Regions from separate parts of the Pelosinus sp. sgz500959 genome, predicted to be linked through region 1. Evidence: riboswitches for the same ligand, from Rfam matches in the RefSeq annotation. Region 1 holds a riboswitch; each other region holds the start of a gene.
What was found. Region 1 has a riboswitch for glycine ahead of ACAN52_RS09180 (amino acid permease). Riboswitches for the same ligand answer to the same signal wherever they lie in the genome.
Positions count from the first base shown of each region.

Region 2: it holds a riboswitch for glycine, as region 1 does, so the genes downstream of both, gcvT (glycine cleavage system aminomethyltransferase GcvT) here and ACAN52_RS09180 (amino acid permease) in region 1, are expected to answer to the same signal.
Region 3: it holds a riboswitch for glycine, as region 1 does, so the genes downstream of both, ACAN52_RS15215 (ABC transporter substrate-binding protein) here and ACAN52_RS09180 (amino acid permease) in region 1, are expected to answer to the same signal.

Region 1 covers NZ_JBGJZL010000005.1:24,471-31,813, forward strand. The annotation lists gene ACAN52_RS09165 (PLP-dependent aminotransferase family protein) at 1-1,361, shown strand, start outside; gene ACAN52_RS09170 (DJ-1/PfpI family protein) at 1,569-2,405, opposite strand; gene ACAN52_RS09175 (hypothetical protein) at 2,491-2,628, shown strand; glycine riboswitch at 2,896-2,992, shown strand; gene ACAN52_RS09180 (amino acid permease) at 3,233-4,621, shown strand; gene ACAN52_RS09185 (CitMHS family transporter) at 5,259-6,575, shown strand; gene ACAN52_RS09190 (DctP family TRAP transporter solute-binding subunit) at 7,236-7,343, shown strand, end outside.
Region 2 covers NZ_JBGJZL010000005.1:149,027-156,369, forward strand. The annotation lists gene ACAN52_RS09695 (glycosyltransferase) at 1-1,082, shown strand, start outside; gene ACAN52_RS09700 (NDP-sugar synthase) at 1,079-1,843, shown strand; glycine riboswitch at 1,942-2,030, shown strand; gene gcvT (glycine cleavage system aminomethyltransferase GcvT) at 2,186-3,289, shown strand; gene gcvH (glycine cleavage system protein GcvH) at 3,292-3,681, shown strand; gene gcvPA (aminomethyl-transferring glycine dehydrogenase subunit GcvPA) at 3,683-5,029, shown strand; gene gcvPB (aminomethyl-transferring glycine dehydrogenase subunit GcvPB) at 5,026-6,477, shown strand; gene ACAN52_RS09725 (radical SAM protein) at 6,477-7,265, shown strand; gene ACAN52_RS09730 (radical SAM protein) at 7,262-7,343, shown strand, end outside.
Region 3 covers NZ_JBGJZL010000009.1:139,742-147,084, reverse strand. The annotation lists gene ACAN52_RS15230 (GntP family permease) at 1-1,256, opposite strand, end outside; gene ACAN52_RS15225 (sigma 54-interacting transcriptional regulator) at 1,527-3,617, shown strand; gene ACAN52_RS15220 (beta-ketoacyl-ACP reductase) at 3,889-4,632, shown strand; glycine riboswitch at 4,808-4,887, shown strand; glycine riboswitch at 4,894-4,995, shown strand; gene ACAN52_RS15215 (ABC transporter substrate-binding protein) at 5,184-6,350, shown strand; gene fliW (flagellar assembly protein FliW) at 6,409-6,864, opposite strand; gene ACAN52_RS15205 (nuclease-related domain-containing protein) at 7,116-7,343, shown strand, end outside.

The sequences.
Region 1 (7,343 bases):
ATCAGCAGCTTTACCAGCAAATTCGCGCCAAAATCCTAAGTGGTGAACTCAGCGCGCAGTCCAAACTACCTTCCAACCGCCGCCTCGCGACGGAACTTCATATTAGTAGGAATACTGTGGACACCGCCTATCAGCAACTCTTATCTGAGGGTTATATTGTTGGCAAAAGCCGTAGCGGTTATTACGTAGAAACAATTCATAACACTAAATTTTCTGCGTATACAGAAGTTGTTTCGGACACGCCTGTTGATCAATTGCAGCCGGACAGAATGTTATATGATTTCCGGTATGGCAATCTGAGCCAGCAGACCTTTCCCTTTGCCCAATGGCAACGATTAACTAACCTCTGTTTGCAACAAAACAACGAACAATTTTTGAACTACAGTGACTTTATGGGAGAACCTGGACTACGTCAGGAACTGGTAAAGTATTTATATGAATATCGGGATGTCCGATGTACAGCCGACCAAATATTGATTACTTCTGGAACGATCCATGGACTTACGGTTGTCTGTCAGCTTCTCCGCAAGGTAGCAGACTTCATTGCCATGGAAGATCCTGGTTTCGCTGCTGCCCACTTAGCTTTTACCAATTATGGCTTTCAGGTGCCACTCGTGCCGGTTAATCACCATGGCCTTAACGTTAAAGCATTACGAACCACCAATGCCCAGGCCGTATATGTAACACCTTCACATCAATTCCCTACAGGGCAAATTATGTCCATAACTCGGCGACTGCAGCTTATTGATTGGGCCTATGAACGGGATTCTTTGATTATTGAAGATGACTATAACTGCCACCTACGTTATGATGTAAAACCAGCACCGGCTTTACAAGGATTGGCACCAGATAAAGTAATCTATATCGGTAGCTTCTCCAAGATTCTCTCTCCTTCCTTGCGGATTGCTTATGTGGTATTACCCAAAAGTTTAGCGCTGCGCTTGCAACAAAAAAATGAAAATTATGCTTGTTCAGTGCCTTTGCTTATTCAAAAACCACTAGAACTGTTTTTAAAGGAAAATCTTTTTGAAAGTCACTTGCGGAAAATGCTTCGTCAGTTTAAGAAAAAAAGAGATATTTTGTTGCGAGCATTACAAGAGCATTTCGGCGATGCTGTGACAGTATCCGGGGGAAATGCCGGTCTTCATATTCTATTGCATTTTAATCAGTCAATGTCCTCAGAAAACTTGGTAGAGAAGGCGGTTCAAGCCGGTGTATATATTCGTAGTGAAAATATATGGGTGGAATCCTCGCCCGGTAAAACAGCCCTTGTTCTTTTGGGTTTCGGAGCCATTAAGAACGAGGATATCAATCCGGCTGTCCGATTATTGCGTCAGATTTGGTTAAGTGAGTTGATTTAGAGTTCAAGCTTGGTTATGCAGATAAGGTAAATTTTTTATTTATCAGAGAGTTGGCATATCATTACAAAATAAATACGAACCTTCATAGTGGTTTCTACATTATATAGTAACGCCAGGGAGAAGAGCTTTTTACTGTTTTCCCTGGCGTTATAGCATATTTATATAAGTTCTGGATAAGTAACAATTATCATTTTACTGAATTGCCAGCTAAAATGATGATTCAATAGCTGCTACCGGACATACCTTGTTGCATGGACCTATACCAACACAGTACTCTGGTTCAATCCTAAACTGAGTTTCGCCCTGAACAACGGCACCGTGTGGACAAATTTTCGCGCATTTACCGCATTTGATACATTTATCGGTAATTGTGCGATGGACAGGTAGCCCAGCTAGGCGTCTTTGTACGCTCTTCCAAGCATCTCCGTATTCTAGTATTTCGCCTGCTTTAAAGAAAGCATCACCTCCGACTGTCTTAGCGACGATATACATTGCTGCGTCGTATCCAGCTGTAACTCCAGCTGCCGTGATAATCTGGCCGTTATCAACAAATCTCTCATCTTTCTTCAAGATGATTGTAGGATCTATAGCCAATAAGTCACCAAAGCATAGATGATGTGTTGTTACGGGCAACTTGCTAAGGAGCCCTGCTTTGGCAAGTAATAAGGCTCCGCTACATACGGATAAGGTGATAATCGTATTTTTACTCTGATCTTGCAACCAGTTAATTACCTTGGTATTGGCTAAAAGTTCCTCCGTTATTAGTCCACCAGGTACAACTAAGATATCAATTTCGGGGCAATCGTTAAAATCATATTCTGCCTTAACAACTAATCCGCCTACCATAACGTGCAGATCCTTTTTAGTTTCGCTGACAGTGAAAATCTCATACAGAGTACGCGATGTCTGATATAGAGTTGTCTGCTCTTGGGATGAGATGAAATCTACAGCGGAAAATACATCATAGGGTCCAATAAAATCCGTTGTCTCAGCACCATCAAATAAAAATATGCCTACTTTCAAGGGTAATCCATTATTAGTCATAACTTAGAACCTCCAACATTTATTATCCCGTGCACGTGATAGTTATATTAGATCATATAAACTGTCGCTTGGAGAAGAGCCAGATTTGAAAGACGGAAGGAGGCCAGTAGTTATTGATATAACTTTTTTAGTACGGAAAAAGAGAGCGGAACAGTTACGCGAACATGGACTGGTTATTCAAAGTCCGGCAGGTAATGTAATGAGTCAAGTGACAGTTCTCTGACTCGTTTAAGTGGCCAGCGGGACACTAAGGGACGTTCTTTTTTTGCGGGACACTAAGGGACGTTCTTTTTTTTGTCACAATAAAGTTGTCAAAAAAGGAGCGTCCCTTAGTGTCATAAATGTACATTTTAAGTTGACGTTTGTATAAATAGGTGATAAAGTGTATAACTGTACTGAAAATTTAATACTGAACTTCGTATGAAGATGACGGGAGAGAGATTTTTAATCCACCGAAGATGTAATGCTTTCAGGTAAAAGGACCGTTATTGGACGAAACTCTGGAGAGCCTCAATAGAGCACCGAAGGAGCAAGCTGATGTATTTTAAATCAGTGAATCTCTCAGGTAAAAGGACAGAGCAAATTAGCTGTTTTATTTTGAGGCCAAATTTTATGATTTGGTCTCTTTATGTATTTTTTTAGCTAAATGTAATCATTTGGTTTATTAGTGTATTTGTTGAGGTCAGATTTTATAATCTGGTCTCTTTCTGTGTTTTTTGAGGTCGGTGTTAAATACGTTGGGAGAAATGAACAAATCGTAAGTCTCTAAAATTGGATTTACAGTACTAACAATTAAAAAAAGTAATAGTTAAAAAGGTGGAGTACATATGGTAGAAAATCAAAATTTATCAAGAGGATTGAAAAATCGTCATGTTCAATTATTGGCAATTGGTGGTGCAATTGGTACAGGATTATTTCTAGGGTCAGGTAGATCCATTCATTTGGCAGGTCCGTCTATTTTATTTGCCTATATGATTACAGGTCTAATTTGCTTTTTTGTAATGCGTGCCCTTGGAGAATTATTGCTTTCTAATTTAAAGTATAATTCTTTTGTCGATTTTGTACGTGAGTATATGGGAGATCGAGCGGCATTTATTACGGGATGGACCTACTGGTTTTGCTGGATTTCACTGGCTATGGCTGATGTAACGGCTGCTGGTCTTTATATACAGTACTGGTTTCCGAGTATTGCACAATGGGTTCCCAGTCTTATCATTCTTATGATTTTGCTGATTATGAATCTTACTGCTGTGAAGTTATTTGGTGAAATGGAATTTTGGTTTGCTTTAATCAAAGTAGTTGCCATTATGGCGTTGATTGTAATTGGTACATTTATGATTATTAAAGGTTTTTCTACCGATGCTGGTGTATCTAGCTTTAGTAACCTTTGGAGTTATGGTGGTTGGATGCCTAATGGTTTAAGCGGTTTTATCCTTTCTTTTCAAATGGTTGTATTTGCTTTTACGGGAATCGAATTAGTTGGCTTAACCGCTGGTGAAACAGAAGATCCAGAAAATGTTATACCTAAAGCCATCAATAATATTCCAATCCGAGTGATTCTGTTCTATATTGGAGCGCTTCTTGTCATTATGAGCATATACCCTTGGACTTCCATTAGTCCAGAACGAAGCCCTTTTGTTCAAGTTTTTTCTGCAGTGGGAATCGCAGCTGCAGCAACAATTGTAAACTTTGTTGTCCTAACATCGGCTGCATCTGCTTGTAACAGTGGTATTTTTAGTACAAGTCGCATGGTTTACTCTCTGGCAAAAGAAAATAATGCACCTGAATCAATGAAAAAATTGACTTCTAACCAAGTACCTGCGAATGCAACAATCGTCTCTACATTTGTCGTCTTGATTGCGGTTATCCTGCAATATATTATGCCAGAAGGAATCTTTGTATTAATTACCAGTATATCAACATTTTGTTTTATTTTTATTTGGGCAATTATCACGATTTGTCATCTGAAATATCGGAAAACCAATCCTGCACTTGCTGCTAAAAGCAAATTCAAAATGCCGCTATATCCGATCATTAACTATGTAATTTTAGCATTTTTTGCTTTTGTTCTAGTTACCTTGGCACTTAATGAGGAAACTCGTGTAGCACTGTTTATAACCCCAGTGTGGTTTATAATGCTTGGTGTGATTTATAAGATTGTTAAATCGAAAGCAGAAGAGGCCGAGGACGAAAATCGTTTAGTAGAAGGTGTTTAAATAACGCCAGCACGATACATTAAAGTGAAAAATCTATAAAGTTATAAGCTATCCGAGTTTGAAAGAACCTGTCTTGTTAGATAGCTTTAGATGAAATTGGCCATGGGGGATGAGTATAGAGGAGAGTTATATAAATCAGCAAATAATGACATCATCACCAGCTGGTGGACCAACTACTGAAGCCAAAAAACTATGGATGAACTATCATTCCTTAAATAAAAAAATGATAGTATGTTTAAAAAACGGGATATGGATAATTTTGATAAATGTGAAAACATAGGGGACAGTAAACTTGTCCCCTGAGCAACTTATTTTTCACATAATGTATTTAAGGCTTTTGAGAATGGAGAGCGTAAACCTGAATTTTATAGAGAAATATTTAAATAGAAAGACTACTTGAAAATCTCCTAGTAGGTAGGCCAACTAACCATTATCGCCTAAAAGCATGAACGAATAAATTGAATAATCAAAACAAACAAAATAAACAAAATAAACTAAATGAACAAAACAATTGTATATTTAGTAATATTCAATTATTCTAATCTTAATAAACTAATTGATATTAAAGAAAAGGAGGTACCCTACGTCTTTTCTGCCATCAACTTTCGGCAAACTATATATTAAAGGAGGAACAAATATGATAGACCCTAATGTTTTAGCAGCGATAGGCTTTGGAATGATTGGTGTAATCGTTTATATGTTGTTACAGTCAAAAGTGACTCCAACCCCTATTTTTGTTGCCACTCCGTTGGTAGCTGCCTTGATAGCCGGTTTTGGAATTAACAATATTGCTGAGTATGCCCAAAAAGGTATAATGACTACCTCGAGTGTTGCCATTTTATTTATATTTTCAATTACCTTTTTCGGTGTTTTGATGGATGCAGGTTTGTTTGACCCATTTGTTAATTTTTTAGTCAAAAAAGCAGGCAATAACGTTGTTGCTGTAACTGTAGCCACGTCCTTTATAGCTACAATTGCCCACCTTGATGGATCGCTGGCAGTAACCCTTCTAATCACTGTACCAGCCATGATAAATGTTTATAAGAAACTAAATATACGGCCAGTCATATTACTTTTGATTTGCGGTATGGCCATGAGTATTATGAACTTAGTACCATGGGGCGGACCAACTGCTAGGGTTGCCGCTGTAACTCACTCAGATCCTAATGTTTTATGGCATACTTTAATCCCTCTTCAAGTGGCAGGTATAATTGTAAATACCATTTTTGCCGCCATTTTAGGTATTCTCGAAAAAAGACGCGGAGCTGGGCAAAATATCAACACTGATATTACTGAGGAAGAAGCTAAATTCGATGCTAAGAAAGAAGCCCTTAAACGTCCAAAACTTATTTGGGTCAATGCCCTCATTGCTATAGGCACGATTGCGTTATTAGTTTTAACTAAGTGGCAAGCATATTTCTGCTTTATGATCGGATTGGCTTTTGCCCTTGTTATCAATTATCCAAATGTCAAAGAGCAAGGTGCTAGAATTAAGGCTCATGCTGGAGATTCTATTTCTATGGCAGCCATTTTGCTATCATCGGGTATCTTTTTGGGCGTACTGTCAGGAACTAAAATGATTGATGCCATGGCTAAAGTTATGATTTCTATCATTCCTGCTGCTTTAGGGCCTTATATTCATATGATTTTGGGAGTGTTTGCCGTACCTATTGGCATGCTTCTTGGTACAGACTCCTACTTCTTTGGGCTTTTGCCTTTGGCTATCGGTGTCGGTAAAGAATACGGCATAGATCCTGTCAATTTGTCTAAAGCGCTTTTAATTGGGAAAAACTATGGCGTTCTTGTAACTCCACACGCAGCCACTACTTATTTGGCCATTGGTCTAGCTGGTATTGAGATTAAAGAACTCTTTAAAGTCGCTGCCCCTTGGCTTTGGTTTTTAGGTATAGTCTCCTTATTCATAGCTGTAATTATGGGCATTGTAGTGATTTAACATATTAAGTGTTATCTCAAAACTCTAGTTATTACAAAAAATAACCTTGCTAAGGTATGTACCTCAGCAAGGTTATTCTTTTTGGTATTATTGCTGTTTTACCCAACATTTTACATAAATTCAAGAAATGAAGAAATCACAATGAGCAAACTGGACTTTCTTTATTTGTCACAATGAAGTCGGCAGGGAATTTATTTCTGTGAATTTGATAATGAGAGCAATCGGAGGAGTTCCTATTGCTCTTTTTTTACATTCCTGGGATGTTTTATATAGTAAAGAATAAAATTGATTTAATATTCGATATATTGTATAATGAAAATGAATTGCAAAAATAAATTAAAAATGAAAATAAATTGAATTAAAAGTGTAGGAATATTAATTTATACAATAGAAGTAGGGTTATTGTTGTTGTGAAAAAATATGAAAATAAATAAATTGATGAAAATAAGTTTCTTTTTAAGATGACAGAACTTATAATAGGTGATTCGTCAGAATTCCTGTTGATGATGGGGGGAGAATAACTAATAGAAAAAAATTCTAGTGTTTATGGTATTTAGTTAGCATCTAAGAGTGCTTGGTTTCAATTGATACCATTTGTGTGCATTAAATCCAATATGAAAGTCTTTAGCGGGGAATATAAAATTTTGAAGAGGTGTTATTTTGGAAGAAAAATATATAAAAATATTTTCTTTGGTGTCACCAATATTAATAATTATTTTATTAATTCGTGAAATTTTATCTGGGTTTGACATGTATAACTTATTCATA
Region 2 (7,343 bases), 120 kb from region 1:
TAGTTTCTATTATTAAAGACTTTGGAATCCATGTCATTGAAGTGGAAGATATGCCTGAGGTGGAAGTTTATAATGATGAGCAACGGCGATTAAATATGCCAAAAGAAGAAATGACTACAAAAATGAAAGAAGTAATGAACGCAATTGCTAAAATTGAAATTGAGATCGGGAAAAGAGAACAGCCCAATCTTATTCTTAGTGGTACTCTTAGTGGATCACGAACGGCTCAGCAATTGGGAATACCTTCTATGATGGTATTTTTGCAGCCGCATGGAGAGAAAACTTTTCAGATGCTCGCCGATAGACTGCAAGGTAATGGACAAGAAGAATCGGAAAAAATAATAGACGGAATGATTGATGTCTTTAAAATGGCAGATATCATTATTCTAGAAGGTATGCCAGAGATCAGTGGCGGAATAACATTTGAAGATTTTGGGCAGAAATTCATGGGCATAAAAGAGAAGATTAGATTTACTGGTCCCTTATTAATAGAGTACCCTGATCAATTGCCGGAAAAGGAAGACTTAAAGCAAATGCATATGGGTGATCGAAATAAATTGATGGTTTACATAACAATCGGTGGGGGTTCATCGCTGATTGGGGAACAATTTTTAAAGATTGTATTAGATGCTCTGAGATTAATACCGGAGGTAACAGGGATTATCGCTACTGGTATGGTAATCCAACCTGAAGTTATCTTACAGTATGATCCACCAAATAATGCGATGATTAAAGGCTATGTTCCAGGGACTGAAATGATCAAGGCCAGCGACGTCACTGTTTTTCATGGTGGATCGTCCACCTTGATGACATGTATTGCTTGTGGAACACCTGCTGTGGTAGTACCTTCCATAGGAGAACAAGAGGACAATGGTGCTGTCCTTTCTGAGTATGGTGCGGGAATCGTATTAAACAAAGCAACATTAACAGCTGATATTTTGGTGAAGGCAATACAAAATATTATCAATAATCCCAGTTATCGCAGAGGAGCTGAGCATCTCAAATCATTAGGAGAAAAATATGGAGGAAGCAAAGTAGCCGCTGATTGGGCAGAAACATTAATGGAGGGAAGTTCTCAATGAAGGCATTGATTTTAGCGGCTGGTAAAGGAACAAGATTACGTCCAATTACTGATTATATACCAAAACCCATGGTGCCATTACATGGTAAGCCACTACTTGAATGGATACTACTGTACTTGATCTCTTATGGCATACGTGAGTATATATTCGCTATCAGTTACTTGGGCGAACAGATTGAGAATTATTTTGGTAATGGAGAAAGATGGGGTATAAACATTCAATATAGTCGTGGCTTGGTGCCTGCAGGTAAGGCGGGAGAGGTTTGGCGTGCCCGTGACCGATTACATGAGGAAGAACATTTTTTAGTTATACCAGGAGATACAATTTGTCACTTAGATTATCATGACTTGATCGAATTTCACAGGCAGCACAATGGGATGGTATCAGTCGCTTTGTCAACTCGATACCGTTTGGAAGTAGGACTGGCGGAGATCGATAGTCATAATAAAATAATAAATTTTCTTGAAAAAGAAAACTTGGATCGTCCAATCAGTACAGGAACTTATTTATTAGAAAAAACAATTTTTCCCTATATTGAAAGATTTAATCCAGATAAGAGGGAAGTTGATTTGCCAGGTGATGTTTTCCCCGTTTTATTACATGAAAGAGAGGAGGTATATGGTTTTATCCAGGATTATGATTGGTGGGATATTGGAAAAATCAATGATTATGAAGCCTTAGCCAAGATGCCTAAACAAGAAGCTGAGCATATAGTATATAAGTCCACCTCAACCATCGATAGCAAAAAATGTGATCAGTAAGATATAAGGGGACAAAATTGCAAGGATGAAATAATGTTGACACAAATTAACTAATTTGTTAGAATATTTATAAATGTGAAAAAACAATAATGTGTAGAATGATGGTTATGGGAGAGATCGCAAACTGCGGCGCCGAAGGAGCAAGAACTTTGTCAAACTCTCAGGCAAAGAGGACCGTAACCTGACTATACTCTGGAGAGCACGCCCGTAAAATGGGCGTCACCGATGGGGAGCCTAGTTAGGCAAAACTCTCAGGTACAACAGACAGAGACAAAGGTGGATTCGTCCGCCTTTGTCTCTGTCTTTATTTTTAAAAAACAATAAAGAAGAGGAGGATGGATTATGACAGTAGGGCGCAAGACACCTCTATATGAAACTCATTTAAAATACGGTGGCAAAATTGTTGAATTTGGAGGTTGGTTATTGCCAGTTCAGTATACTGGGATTTTAGAGGAGCATCGAGCAGTGAGGGAAAAAGCTGGTTTATTTGATGTTTCACACATGGGTGAGGTTCGTGTTAAAGGACCCGATGCTTTCCTTTATGTACAAAATTTAGTCACCAATGATATAGCGCGCCTCGTCAATCATAAAATACAGTATACGCCAATGTGCTACTCAGATGGTGGTGTTGTTGATGATTTGTTGATTTATAAATATAGTGACGAGGAATACCTATTAGTCATTAATGCCGCTAACATTGAAAAAGATTGGGAGTGGATGGTAGAGAATAAAAGGGAATTTGATATAGAACTAATAAATCAATCTGACCAGACAGCCCAGCTAGCTCTGCAAGGTCCTTTGGCACAGAGTATTTTGAGTCAATTGACTGATGCTCCTCTTGCCGAACTAGAGTATTATTGGTTTTTACCTAAGGTCATGGTGGCAGGTAAGGAAACTCTTGTATCAAGAACTGGTTATACTGGGGAAGATGGTTTTGAAATTTATTGTCGTCCAGAAGATGCTGCTGCCTTATGGGAGTGCATCATGAGCATTGGTAAGTCTTATGGTTTGTTACCTGCAGGCCTCGGTTGTCGAGATACCTTGCGTTTTGAAGCTTGTCTGCCCCTTTACGGGCATGAATTGTCGAAGGATATTTCACCATTAGAAGCAGGGATTGGCTTCTTTGTGAAGCTGGATAAAGGTGATTTTAACGGTTCTGCCGCTTTGGCTCTACAAAAGAAAAATGGTTTGAAACGTAAAGTTGTCGGTTTTATTGTGACTGGGCGGGGAATTGCTCGAGCAGAATATCCAGTAATAGCTGACGGGCGATGGATTGGGACTGTTACCACAGGAAGCTATTCGCCAAGTTTAGATAAAAATATGGGGCTTGCTTTAGTAGAAGCTGAGTTTGCTGCAGTAGGACAGGAATTTGAGATAGAGATTCGTGGTAAAAGGGTAGCTGCCCAGGTCATTCCTAAGCCATTTTATAAAAGAGAGGGGAAATAAGGATGAAAATTCTAGCAGAATTAAAGTATTCTCGGGACCATGAGTGGGTAAAAATTGAGGGCAATCGCGCGAGGATCGGAATAACTGATTATGCGCAATCTCAGCTTGGAGATGTGGTTTTTGTTGAGGTGCCGACTATTGATAGCCATATTGCTGTAGGGATGGGTTTCTCGGTAGTCGAGTCAGTAAAAGCCGTATCTGATATTTATGCACCTGTTGGCGGCGTAATTGTAGAAGTCAATGAGGCCCTTACGGATGCCCCTGAAATTATGAATGAAGATCCTTACGGTGAGGGGTGGCTAGCTGTCATCGAAATGGACGCTGAAACTGATCTGGGAGAATTACTAAGTAGTGATGAATATGAAGAATTGATAGGGGCGGGAGGTCAGTAACATGACATGGAGCTATTTACCTCATACCCAAGAAGATCGACGTACTATGCTCAATGCAATTGGTGTAGAGAGAGTAGAAGAACTTTTTAGTGATATTCCAGCACAGTTATTATTTAATCATCCTCTGCAATTACCTGCTGCCATGTCAGAACTGGATTTGGTGAAATCCTTACAAAAGTTAGCAGGGGTTAATGTCAACCTTCAAGATTATACCTGTTTTTTGGGTGCAGGGGCTTATGATCACTATATACCCAGTGTAATTGACCATGTGATAAGACGTTCTGAGTTTTATACGGCTTACACTCAATATCAACCAGAGATTTCTCAAGGGTACTTACAGGCTTTATGGGAATACCAGAGCATGATCTGTCAGCTAACAGGGATGGAAGTTTCCAATGCTTCCATGTATGACGGTGGTACGGCTTTAGCAGAGGCTGCTATGATGGCTTGCAGTGTTACGGGTCGCAGTGAGGTGCTGGTCGTAAATACAGTGCATCCTCATTATCGCAGCGTCCTCACTACCTATGGAATGGATCGGGGCTATACAATCACAGAGTTTGGTTATGAAGATGGTACTGGGAGTCAGAAAGAAATTACCTCGCTCATTAATAAACAGATTGCTGCTGTTATCATCCAATCACCTAATTTTTTTGGGTGCATCGAAGATATAAAAAAACTGGCTGACTTGGCTCATGCTCAAGGAGCATTGCTAATCGTAGCCGTTGACCCTATTTCTCTCGGGATTCTAGAAGCGCCCGGTGTATTGGGTGCTGATATCGTGGTGGGGGAAGGTCAATCCATGGGCCTTGCGACTGCTTTTGGTGGTCCTTATCTAGGCTTTTTTGCGACAACGGAAAAATTAATGCGTAAAATGCCTGGTCGTATTGTAGGGCAAACGGTGGATCACGATGGAAATAGAGGGTTCGTGTTAACCTTACAGGCGAGAGAGCAACACATTCGTCGGGAAAAAGCCACTTCTAATATCTGCTCTAATGAAGCCTTATGTGCTTTGACAGCTGCCGTATATTTGAGTGCTGTTGGTAAGGAAGGATTACATCGGGTGGCTGAATTATCACTGCAAAAAGCTCATTATGCCTATCGTGAACTGACTAAGTTAGAAGGAGTCACTGCTGTATTTGGAGCGAGCTACTTTAAAGAATTTGTGATACGCTGCCCAAAATCCATTGCTGAAATTAATAAAGAATTATTGCAGGAAAAAATCATTAGCGGATTGGATCTTGGCCTTTATTACCCAGAACTTAAAAACTGTATGTTACTGTGCATAACGGAAAATCGGACACAGGAAGAGATTAGCCGTTTGGTAGAAAAATTGGGGGCGATGGTATGAGGAAAACTAAATCCTTGATTTTTGAAATAGGGAAAGCAGGGCGCTGTGCTGTAGATTTGCCTACATGTGATGTACCAGAAGAAGAGATTACCACACTCATTCCCCAAGAATTTTTGCGGAAAAATCCTGCTGCCCTGCCAGAAGTCAGTCAACTGGATTTGATGCGCCATTATACTCAATTATCTCAGCGAAATTTCGGAGTCGATTCAGGGTTCTATCCCTTGGGTTCTTGCACCATGAAGTATAATCCAAAAGTGAATGAAGACATTGCTCGTTATCCAGGTTTTGCTTTGATTCATCCTCTGCAGCAGCCTGAAACGGTGCAAGGTGCATTAGAACTACTTTATGATATGGAGCAGTATCTTGCTGAAATTTCAGGAATGGATGCTGTTACTATGCAGCCAGTTGCTGGTGCCCATGGTGAATTGGTAGGGTTAAAACTCATTCGGGCCTATCATCGTCACCGAGGAGAAAGGAGAAATAAAGTCATTGTGCCTGACTCCGCTCATGGTACTAACCCTGCCTCGGCGGCGGTATGCGGGTTAGAAATCGTGGAAATCAAATCAAATCCAGATGGATCGATCAATTTAGATGCACTCCGCGCAGTGGTAGGGCCAGATACAGCGGCTCTCATGCTAACCAATCCCAGTACCCTAGGATTGTTTGAAACCAAGATTGAAGAAATTGCTGCCATTGTCCATGAAGCAGGTGGCTTGTTATATTATGACGGGGCTAACGCCAATGCCATTATGGGGATTGTTAGACCTGGAGATATGGGGTTTGATGTTGTCCATTTTAACCTTCATAAAACCTTTAGTACGCCACATGGCGGTGGCGGTCCAGGATCAGGGCCAGTTGGCGTCAAGAGTAGTCTTATTCCATTTTTGCCAACCCCGGTACTCACTTTTAATGGCACTAGCTATGGTCTAGATCATGATCGTCCCCAATCGATTGGTAAGGTACATTCTTTTTATGGTAATTTTGGGGTGATTGTCCGTGCCTACGCTTATATCCGCGCTTTAGGCCCTGATGGTCTTCGCCAAGCGAGTGAAGATGCTGTACTGAATGCCAATTATTGTTTAAGTCAGTTACGACAACAGTATCATGCCCCATTTACTCGTTTTTGTATGCATGAATGTATTCTAACATCTAAGGAGCAAACTCAGCATGGAGTTCGCACACTCGATATTGCCAAACGCCTCTTAGATTATGGATATCATCCCCCGACTATTTATTTCCCTATGATTGTGGAAGAAGCTCTCATGATTGAACCGACAGATACAGAAAGCAAAGAGACCTTAGATGAGTTTATTGCTGTGATGAGAAAAATTGCCCAAGAAGTCAAGGAGGATTCCACCCAAATTAAGAGTGCTCCTCATACGACAGTCGTTGGACGTTTGGATGAAACCATGGCTGCTCGTAAACCGGTTGTAAGATGGAAAGGATAATGCGTTTTGCTTATCCTCATCAGACAAAATCCATTAGCGTTACAGGCAGTGAGTGTGAGCAAAATTGCGCTCACTGCAGTGGTCATTATTTAAAACATATGTTACCGATTTCCGCTATCAAGGAGAGTCATGCTACAAGTTTTTTGATTAGCGGTGGCTGTAAGGCTGATGGAACCGTTCCTATCGGTCAGCATGTTTCTCAGCTCAAGGCTGTGAAGCAGGGCAGGCGTTACAACCTTCATGTAGGATTAATTGAGGAGGATGAAGTAGCTAAGATCGCCGAGATTGCAGATTGTGTTTCTTTTGATTTTGTGGGGGACGATGAAACCATTCATGAAGTCTTTGGTCTTGAACGGTCCGTCAGTGATTATATCCAGTGTTATCAAAAATTACGGGAACAAGTGAAGGTTATGCCTCATATTTGTATTGGACTGCACGGTGGTCAGATCAAGGGCGAATATCGGGCGGTAGAACTGTTACAAGAACTCGGTATGGATGCCTTAACCTTTATTATCTTTACGCCGACTCGTGGCACTCCTTATGCGGATTGTTTGCCACCTAACATAGAAGAAGTAGTAAAGCTGTTACAATGGGCGCGTGAAACTTGTCCCTTGGTGCCTATTCACTTAGGTTGTATGAGACCGGGCGGGCGTTATCGGAGTGAAATTGATGAATGGGCTGTTAAAATTGGTATAGATACCATTGTAAACCCTACTCCCAAAGCTGTGGCACTGGCAAAAGAATTAGGCATATCCATCCTAAGAAGCGAGGAGTGCTGCGTATTATGAACCTTTGGAAACTTTCCGCAGGCACAGCCTGTGTAATTGGTAAAAAGAAAACGAAAGCTGATGTTTTGCCCACGACTG
Region 3 (7,343 bases), on a different contig from region 1:
TGAGGAAGAGTATCCATACCACCAGATGCCATTGAAGCTACGCGATGGAGGATTTCAGGTGACATACCGATCGTGTTTGCCCAAGCTAACCAGTCTTTAGCCATCAAATCTAAGGCAATTGACATACCGCCAGAGGCTGAGCCTGTAACACCAGCTAATACGTTAACGGTTACGGCTTCGGATACGAGTGGTGATCCTCCAACTTTGATAGACATTAAAGCGCTAGAAATATCTTTGAAACCTGTAAGTGAGGCAATAACATTACCATAACCAACTTCAGAGGCTGTATTCATGATGGCGAGCAAAGAACCGATTGCGCCAGCGTTTAAAGATTTGGCTAAAGCACCTTTACCTAAATTCTTATAACCGAGGGCAATTGACAGTAAGATACCAGATACGAGGGCAATGATCAAGGACCAAATACTAATAACATTTTTAATTGCTGGTGCAACTAGAGGAAGTTTCATTGCTTGGAAAGACGCAAGCATTGTAGGGTCCCAAGTAAAGACGCGAGTCATTACATAGTTTACAACTAAGACAGTGAGTAAGGGGAGGATGGAGAGTTGTAATGAAGGGAGTGACATGGTTTCTTTAACTTCAGGTTCATTGAGGGTGTGAATGCCATAACCTTCACCAGCATCAGCAGCCTGTTTGCGGCGACGCTCTAACCACATGATTCCAAGGCTGAAAATACCAATACCACCAATGAGACCTAAGAAAGGGGCAGCATAAATGTTTGTACCAAAGAAATTAGTAGGAATGAGATTTTGAATTTGTGGTGTGCCTGGCAGGCAGTCCATGGTAGCCGTAAAAGCTCCTAAGGCAATTGTCGCTGGTAAGAGTCTTTTTGGAATGGCAGCTTCTTTAAATAAAGCAGAAGCAAAAGGATATACAGCAAAAACAACAACGAAGAGGCTTACACCGCCATATGTGAGTGCGCCACCGGCTAAAACAACAGCCAAGATGGCACGTTCTTTCCCAAGTGATTTCATAATCGCATGAGCAATCCCTTTAGCTAGTCCAGTATCTTCCATTAATTTGCCGAAGACGGCACCAAGTAAGAATACGGGGAAAAAGGATTTAATGTAAGTAACGGCTTTGGCCATAAATAATTCTGTATAAGCTGGCATGAGTGGTAAGCCTGACATCGAAGCGGCAAGTAAAGCAAATACAGGAGCAAATAAAATAACCGAAAACCCTCGATAAGCAAAGAACATTAACAAAAATAAACTAAGGATAATACCGACAACTTCCACAATAATGACCTCCTCTGTTTTATTCATTAGCCTTAAGACAAGTTGACCGGCTTTCTAACTTCTTGGTAAGCCGCCTTCTCCTCTGTCTTTCACTATAACCTTTAATATATGCAAATACTATGCCAATTCGAAATAGGCTGAATTCTATAGACGGTACGAAAAATATGTATAGGTAGATAGACAACATGTATAAAAAAATCGACATAAAATAAGAGGTATCTGAGGATGAGTGTCTAATAAAACTAAAGAGTAAGGATATGGAGGTAGAGAATGCGGGTAAAAAATTTAATGAATACAAACATAGTGATGGTTTTACCAACGATAACGATGAAAGAAGTTGCCATTCGTTTGCAGGAAGCAAGTGCTGATGAGGCTTTTGTGGTCAATCGTGAAGGGCAATTAATCGGTTGTATGGGTAAAAATGAATTTATTAAAGCTTTATCCATGGAAAGTGGACATGAAGTGCAAGTTCAAGATGTGATGGAGAATAAGTGGATTGCTCTAACTCCTTCAATGACAATTAAGGAATTAGAGGAACAAATTAAGATAGATGACTATGATTTTTTTCCAGTCTTTAATGAAGAAAATAGTCTTGTTGGGATATTAAAAACGGTTGAGGTGAGAAAGGCCCTATCAAAAGAATCATTATCGTTGATTACAGAAATGCAATCTGTGCTTAATGGCGTTTATAATGGGGTTATTGCAATCAATCTTGAAGGAATTGTTGTCTTATTTAATGCGGCAGCAGAACTTCTGACTGGTTTGACTGCTGATGCTGTGATTGGGCACTATATTAATGATGTTGTACCCAATACAGGATTGATTCGTGTCATGGAAACGGGTGTGGCAGAGCTGAATCAACAGCAAAACATTGGACGTTGTCATATTATTACCAATCGTTCCCCCATTCGTAATGCAAATGGAATTATGGGGGCTGTTGCTGTATTTCAAGATATTACTGAATTGCAAGCAGTGGCTGCCGAACTAGAAAATGTAAAAAACTTAAAAAGTACCCTGGAATCAGCAATTGAAAGTATTTTTGAAGGAATTGTTATTGTTGATGAAAAGGGCATTATCACTATGATCAATCAATCTTATTGTGATTTTCTTGGCGTTGAAGCTGGGAAAGTTGTAGGGAGCTATGTAGCAGATGTTATCCCCAATACTCGAATGCATGTTGTAGCACAAGGCGGCAAAGCAGAAGTAACAGATATTCAAAGAATAAATGAGCATAATTGTGTAGTGACTCGAATTCCGATTATTAAAGAGGGAAAACTCGTTGGAGCTGTAGGCAAGGTTATTTTTAAAGACGTTAAAGATTTAAAAATACTTTCAATTAAATTAAATAAGTTGCAGTTTGAATTAGAGTATTATAAAGAAGAACTACGAAAAGTGTATGGTGGTAAGCATACCTTTGATACGATTATTGGTGAGAGTGAAAAGATGCAGTGGACGAAAGCCATTGGGGCTAAGGCAGCGAAAGGTAATTCTACTGTTCTAATTTTAGGGGAAAGTGGGACTGGCAAAGAATTATTTGCTCATGCCATTCATAATGATAGTTTAAGACATAATGGCCCATTTATTAAAGTCAATTGTGCGGCAGTACCTGATAATCTTTTGGAATCGGAATTGTTTGGCTATGACGAAGGGGCTTTTTCTGGTGCTAAAAAAGGCGGCAAACCAGGTCGGTTTGAACTGGCAAATGGTGGGACGATCTTCTTAGATGAGATTGGTGATATGCCTCTTTCCATGCAAGCTAAGATGCTGCGTGTATTGCAAGAAAGAGAGTTTGAGCGTGTCGGCGGAACTAAAACATTAAAGCTAGATTTACGGATTATCGCAGCGACTAACCGAGATTTAGAAAAAATGATTGAGGAAGGAAAATTTCGTCAAGACTTATATTATCGCTTAAATATTGTATCTCTTAATATTCCTCCACTACGGGAACGGACAGAGGATATTCCTATGTTATGCAATGTATTGTTAAAGAAAATCAATCGACAGGTACAACATTGTGTCGAAGGGGTATCGGTAGCGACTCTGCAACTCCTGATGAACTATAATTGGCCAGGAAATGTAAGAGAACTAGAAAATATACTGGAAAGAGCAGTCAATTTAATCGATGAGGATGAAGTCTTTATTGTACCTGAACATTTAGCACCTGCGCTCAGAAAAATTAACAAAGCAAAGAGCCAAGTAGACAGCGCAGACAACTTAGCTGGAATGATGGGCGATGCAGAGCGGCAAGCCATTTTAAAAGCATTGGAAACTGCAGGGGGCAATAAGAGTGAAGCTGCCAAAATCTTAGGTATTCATCGATCTGGTTTTTATCAAAAAATGAAGAAATATAACATTCAGTAACTAAAAAATCAATCTGCACTCGTTGATAACTCGACGAGTGCTTTATCATTTAAACTCTAAATCATTTGTAGGGATCTTTTTAAAGTGTCTAATATACTACACAAGTATTGTCTATTCTTAAGTACGTTATCAAGTTGCATAAAAAAGAGTAGACAGTCGATTGATGATAATGATTGAGTTTGTCAGTCTTTATTGCTAAAAAAAATATTGGCATAAAATTTGCATAAGTTTAAGGTACAGGATTACAGATTATAGAATGGAAGGGGTTTTTATGATGAGAGGTTTAAAAGATAAAGTTGTTTTAATTACTGGTTCGGCTAATGGGATTGGCAAATGTACTGCTCTTAGATTTGCAGAAGAAGGTGCCAAGATTGTTGTCGCTGATTTTGCTGATGGTTCAGGGACTGTAAAAGAAGTAGAAGAAAAAGGATCATCTGCAGTTTATGTTCAAGTTGACGTGTCTTGCCCAGAGAGTGTCAAGAACATGATTGATAAAGCCATTGAAACTTTTGGCAAAATTGATGTTTTAATTAATAATGCAGGAATCACAAAAGATGCCATGATGAAGAAAATGACAAAAGATGCTTGGGATGCAGTTATTTCCGTAAATCTTACTGGTGTATTTAATTGTACTTCTGCAGTATTACCATTTATGTTGGAACAAAAATCAGGTGTTGTGTTAACTTCATCTTCTGTAGTTGGTATTTATGGCAACATGGGACAAACTAATTATGCAGCGACTAAGTGGGGCGTAATTGGAATGACCAAATCATGGGCAAAAGAAATGGCCAAATCTGGTTTGCGTTTCAATTGTGTTGCACCTGGTTTTATTGGTACAGATATGGTGAAAAAGATTCCTGAGCAAGTATTACAAGATCGGATTTTAGTTAAAGTTCCTGCAGGACGTTTGGGTGAGCCTGAAGAAATTGCAGCAGCTTTTGCCTTCTTGGCGTCAGATGATGCTAAGTACATCAATGGAACAGTATTAAGTGTAGATGGTGCTTGCACTTTATAATTGAATTAAAAGTGAATGTTCACCAGGACCTTCCAGATGATCTGGAAGGTCCTTTGTATACGGTCAAATAAAAAAAATAAATAACTTTCATAATTACCATTGAATAATTCAATACATTGTTTTATAATAGAAACTGCTTTAAAAGTACTTTCTAAAACTACATATGTTTATCTGGATGAAGTTTACGGGAGAGAGGCTGTAATGGCCCGCCGAAGGAATAACACTCTCAGGCACTCGAATTACCGAGTAGAAACCGTACATGGACAGAACTCTGGAGAGACCCTCACATAGGGCGCCGAAGGTGAAATACAACAAAATTATTTTGTTGGCAAAGCTCTCAGGCAAAAGGACAGAGACAAAAATCATGATAGAAGAATAGCTATTTTTCTATTGTGATGCAGAAAACACCTGCTGGTGTTTCCTATTTGTTTATCCAGAGTCAAATCATGATGTGATTTGGCTCTTTTATTTTGTACGGGAGCGGGAGAGTACGTCGAAGGATGAAAATCAATGCAATTCGTGTAATGCAAAAAAAAGGAGAGATTTTTCGAATGAGTAAAGGAAATTTGAAATTAGTTGTCTTAGCAATGGTAGCCTTATTAATGACTGGTGTGTTAGCTGGGTGCGGAAATTCCGCTTCCAAAGATATTAAAATTGGTGTTTTGAATGAAATGACTGGTGGTAATGCAACGTTTGGCACATCTTCCGCTAATGGAGCAAAGATGGCAATCAAAGAAGCAAATGCGAAAGGCGGCGTACTTGGTAAACAACTTCAGGCCGTCATTGCAGATAATAAAAGTGAGCCTTCTGAATCAGCTAATGCGATGACTAAACTTGCGACGCAAGATAGAGTCGTTGCTGTAACTGGTATTTTTTCCAGCTCTAATGCCATTGCTACTTCTAGCGTAGCTGAAGCAAGCAAACTTCCTTATATGGCAATCGGTGCTACCAATCCAAAGGTTACTGTGGATGAAAAAACTGGTAAAGTAAAGAATTATACTTTCCGTGTATGTTTTATTGATCCTTTCCAAGGAACTGTTGGAGCAAATTTTGTACTCAATACATTGAAACTTAATAAAGCTGTTATGCTCGTTGATAGCAGTAGTGATTATAGTAAAGGCTTAGCTTCGTTCTTTAAAGATGCATTTGCTAAAGGCGGTGGCAGTGTTTTAGCGGAAGAAGCTTACTTACAAAAAGATCAAGATTTTAAAACCATTTTGACAAAAGTGAAAGCCTTAAATCCTGAAGTCATTTATCTTCCAGGTTATTATGAAGAAGTTGGTAAAATTGTAAAACAGGCACGTGAACTTGGTATTACAGCACCAATCGTTGGTGGAGATGGTTGGGATTCACCTAAACTAGTTGAAATTGCAGGTCCAGCATCCCTCAACAATACTTATTTTACGAACCATTACGCAGTGGATGATACGAGTGCAACTTCACAAGCTTTTGTAGCAGCCTACAAGCAAGAGTATGGACAAGCGCCAGATGCCATGGCTGTACTTAGTTATGATGGAACGAACATACTCATTGATGCCATCAAACGTGCTAATAGTGTTGAACCAGAAAAAATTCGTGAAGCGTTAGCAGCAACTAAAGATTATCCTGCAATTACAGGAGCCACGACTCTCAATGAAAGTCATGACGCTGTAAAAAATGCAGTGATTATTGAAATGAAAGATGGTAAACAAATGTTTAAGGCGACTGTTAAGCCATAAAGGAATATGGGGTCAGGTTTGATTTGTGAAGCAAGTCAAACCTGACCCCATTTATTTTTTATTGGAGTTCTTTCATTTTCTTTAATGTTCCTTCAGGAAAAATACGATGGCGAGTCTGGTAAGGGACTTTTTCTAAAACAGTTTGCTTTGCTAGGCGTTGCTTCGTATCGATAATAATAGGCGCTAAAAGATTAACGGTCATATCATCTTCTTTTTCTGCCGTCGTTACAATGTTATAGACTAGGGGAGGATTATCAGGTGATAAATGTAACTCTTCAAGAACTGCATCATCCAGTAAAAATTCATATTCATTTGAGATATTTAAAGTTTCCAACATGATAAATGTGAGATTAGGTTCTGAGACTGATTGTAAGAAAACAAATGGGCTATCAGAGTGGTGGGGGATCAGAACAAAGGCATTTTCCTCTGGAAAACCAAGTAAACCTTGAGGGAATTTGATAATGTCCGTGTCCATGACATCTAACTCGCCAAAACGTGTAGATTGAATGATCATTTTCACATCGCCCCTTTTTAATTTAATTACATTAGAATCAATAGAATCGACTCAAATTATCTTAATTAATGACAGCCTTCGACATAAACATCAAAAAACCTTTTGCATTTTCGAAATAAATGCAATATTCTTAAAATATAAAAAAGAGAATATTGTATTTTATGGAGGTTTTTTTGATTTTGGGCAGAATTAATAATAAATAATGATAAATGATGAGTGTGGGGAAAGTTTAAAGAACTTAGGAGAATAATATGGCTAATTTTCACAAAGGAAGAAATAACTTAGGTGGTAAAGCGAATCGAAATTTAATTGCTGGTTTAATTTTTTTTGTGTTGGTCATCACTTCATTTTATATTATCTTTGTCCAACAAATTCAAGTGAATAAGTGGTACTATTTTTTGCCGATTATGATGTTTATGGTACTTGCAAGTTATTTTGTTAAGCGAGGTGTTATTTTTCGCTTTGGTGCTAAAGGTGAA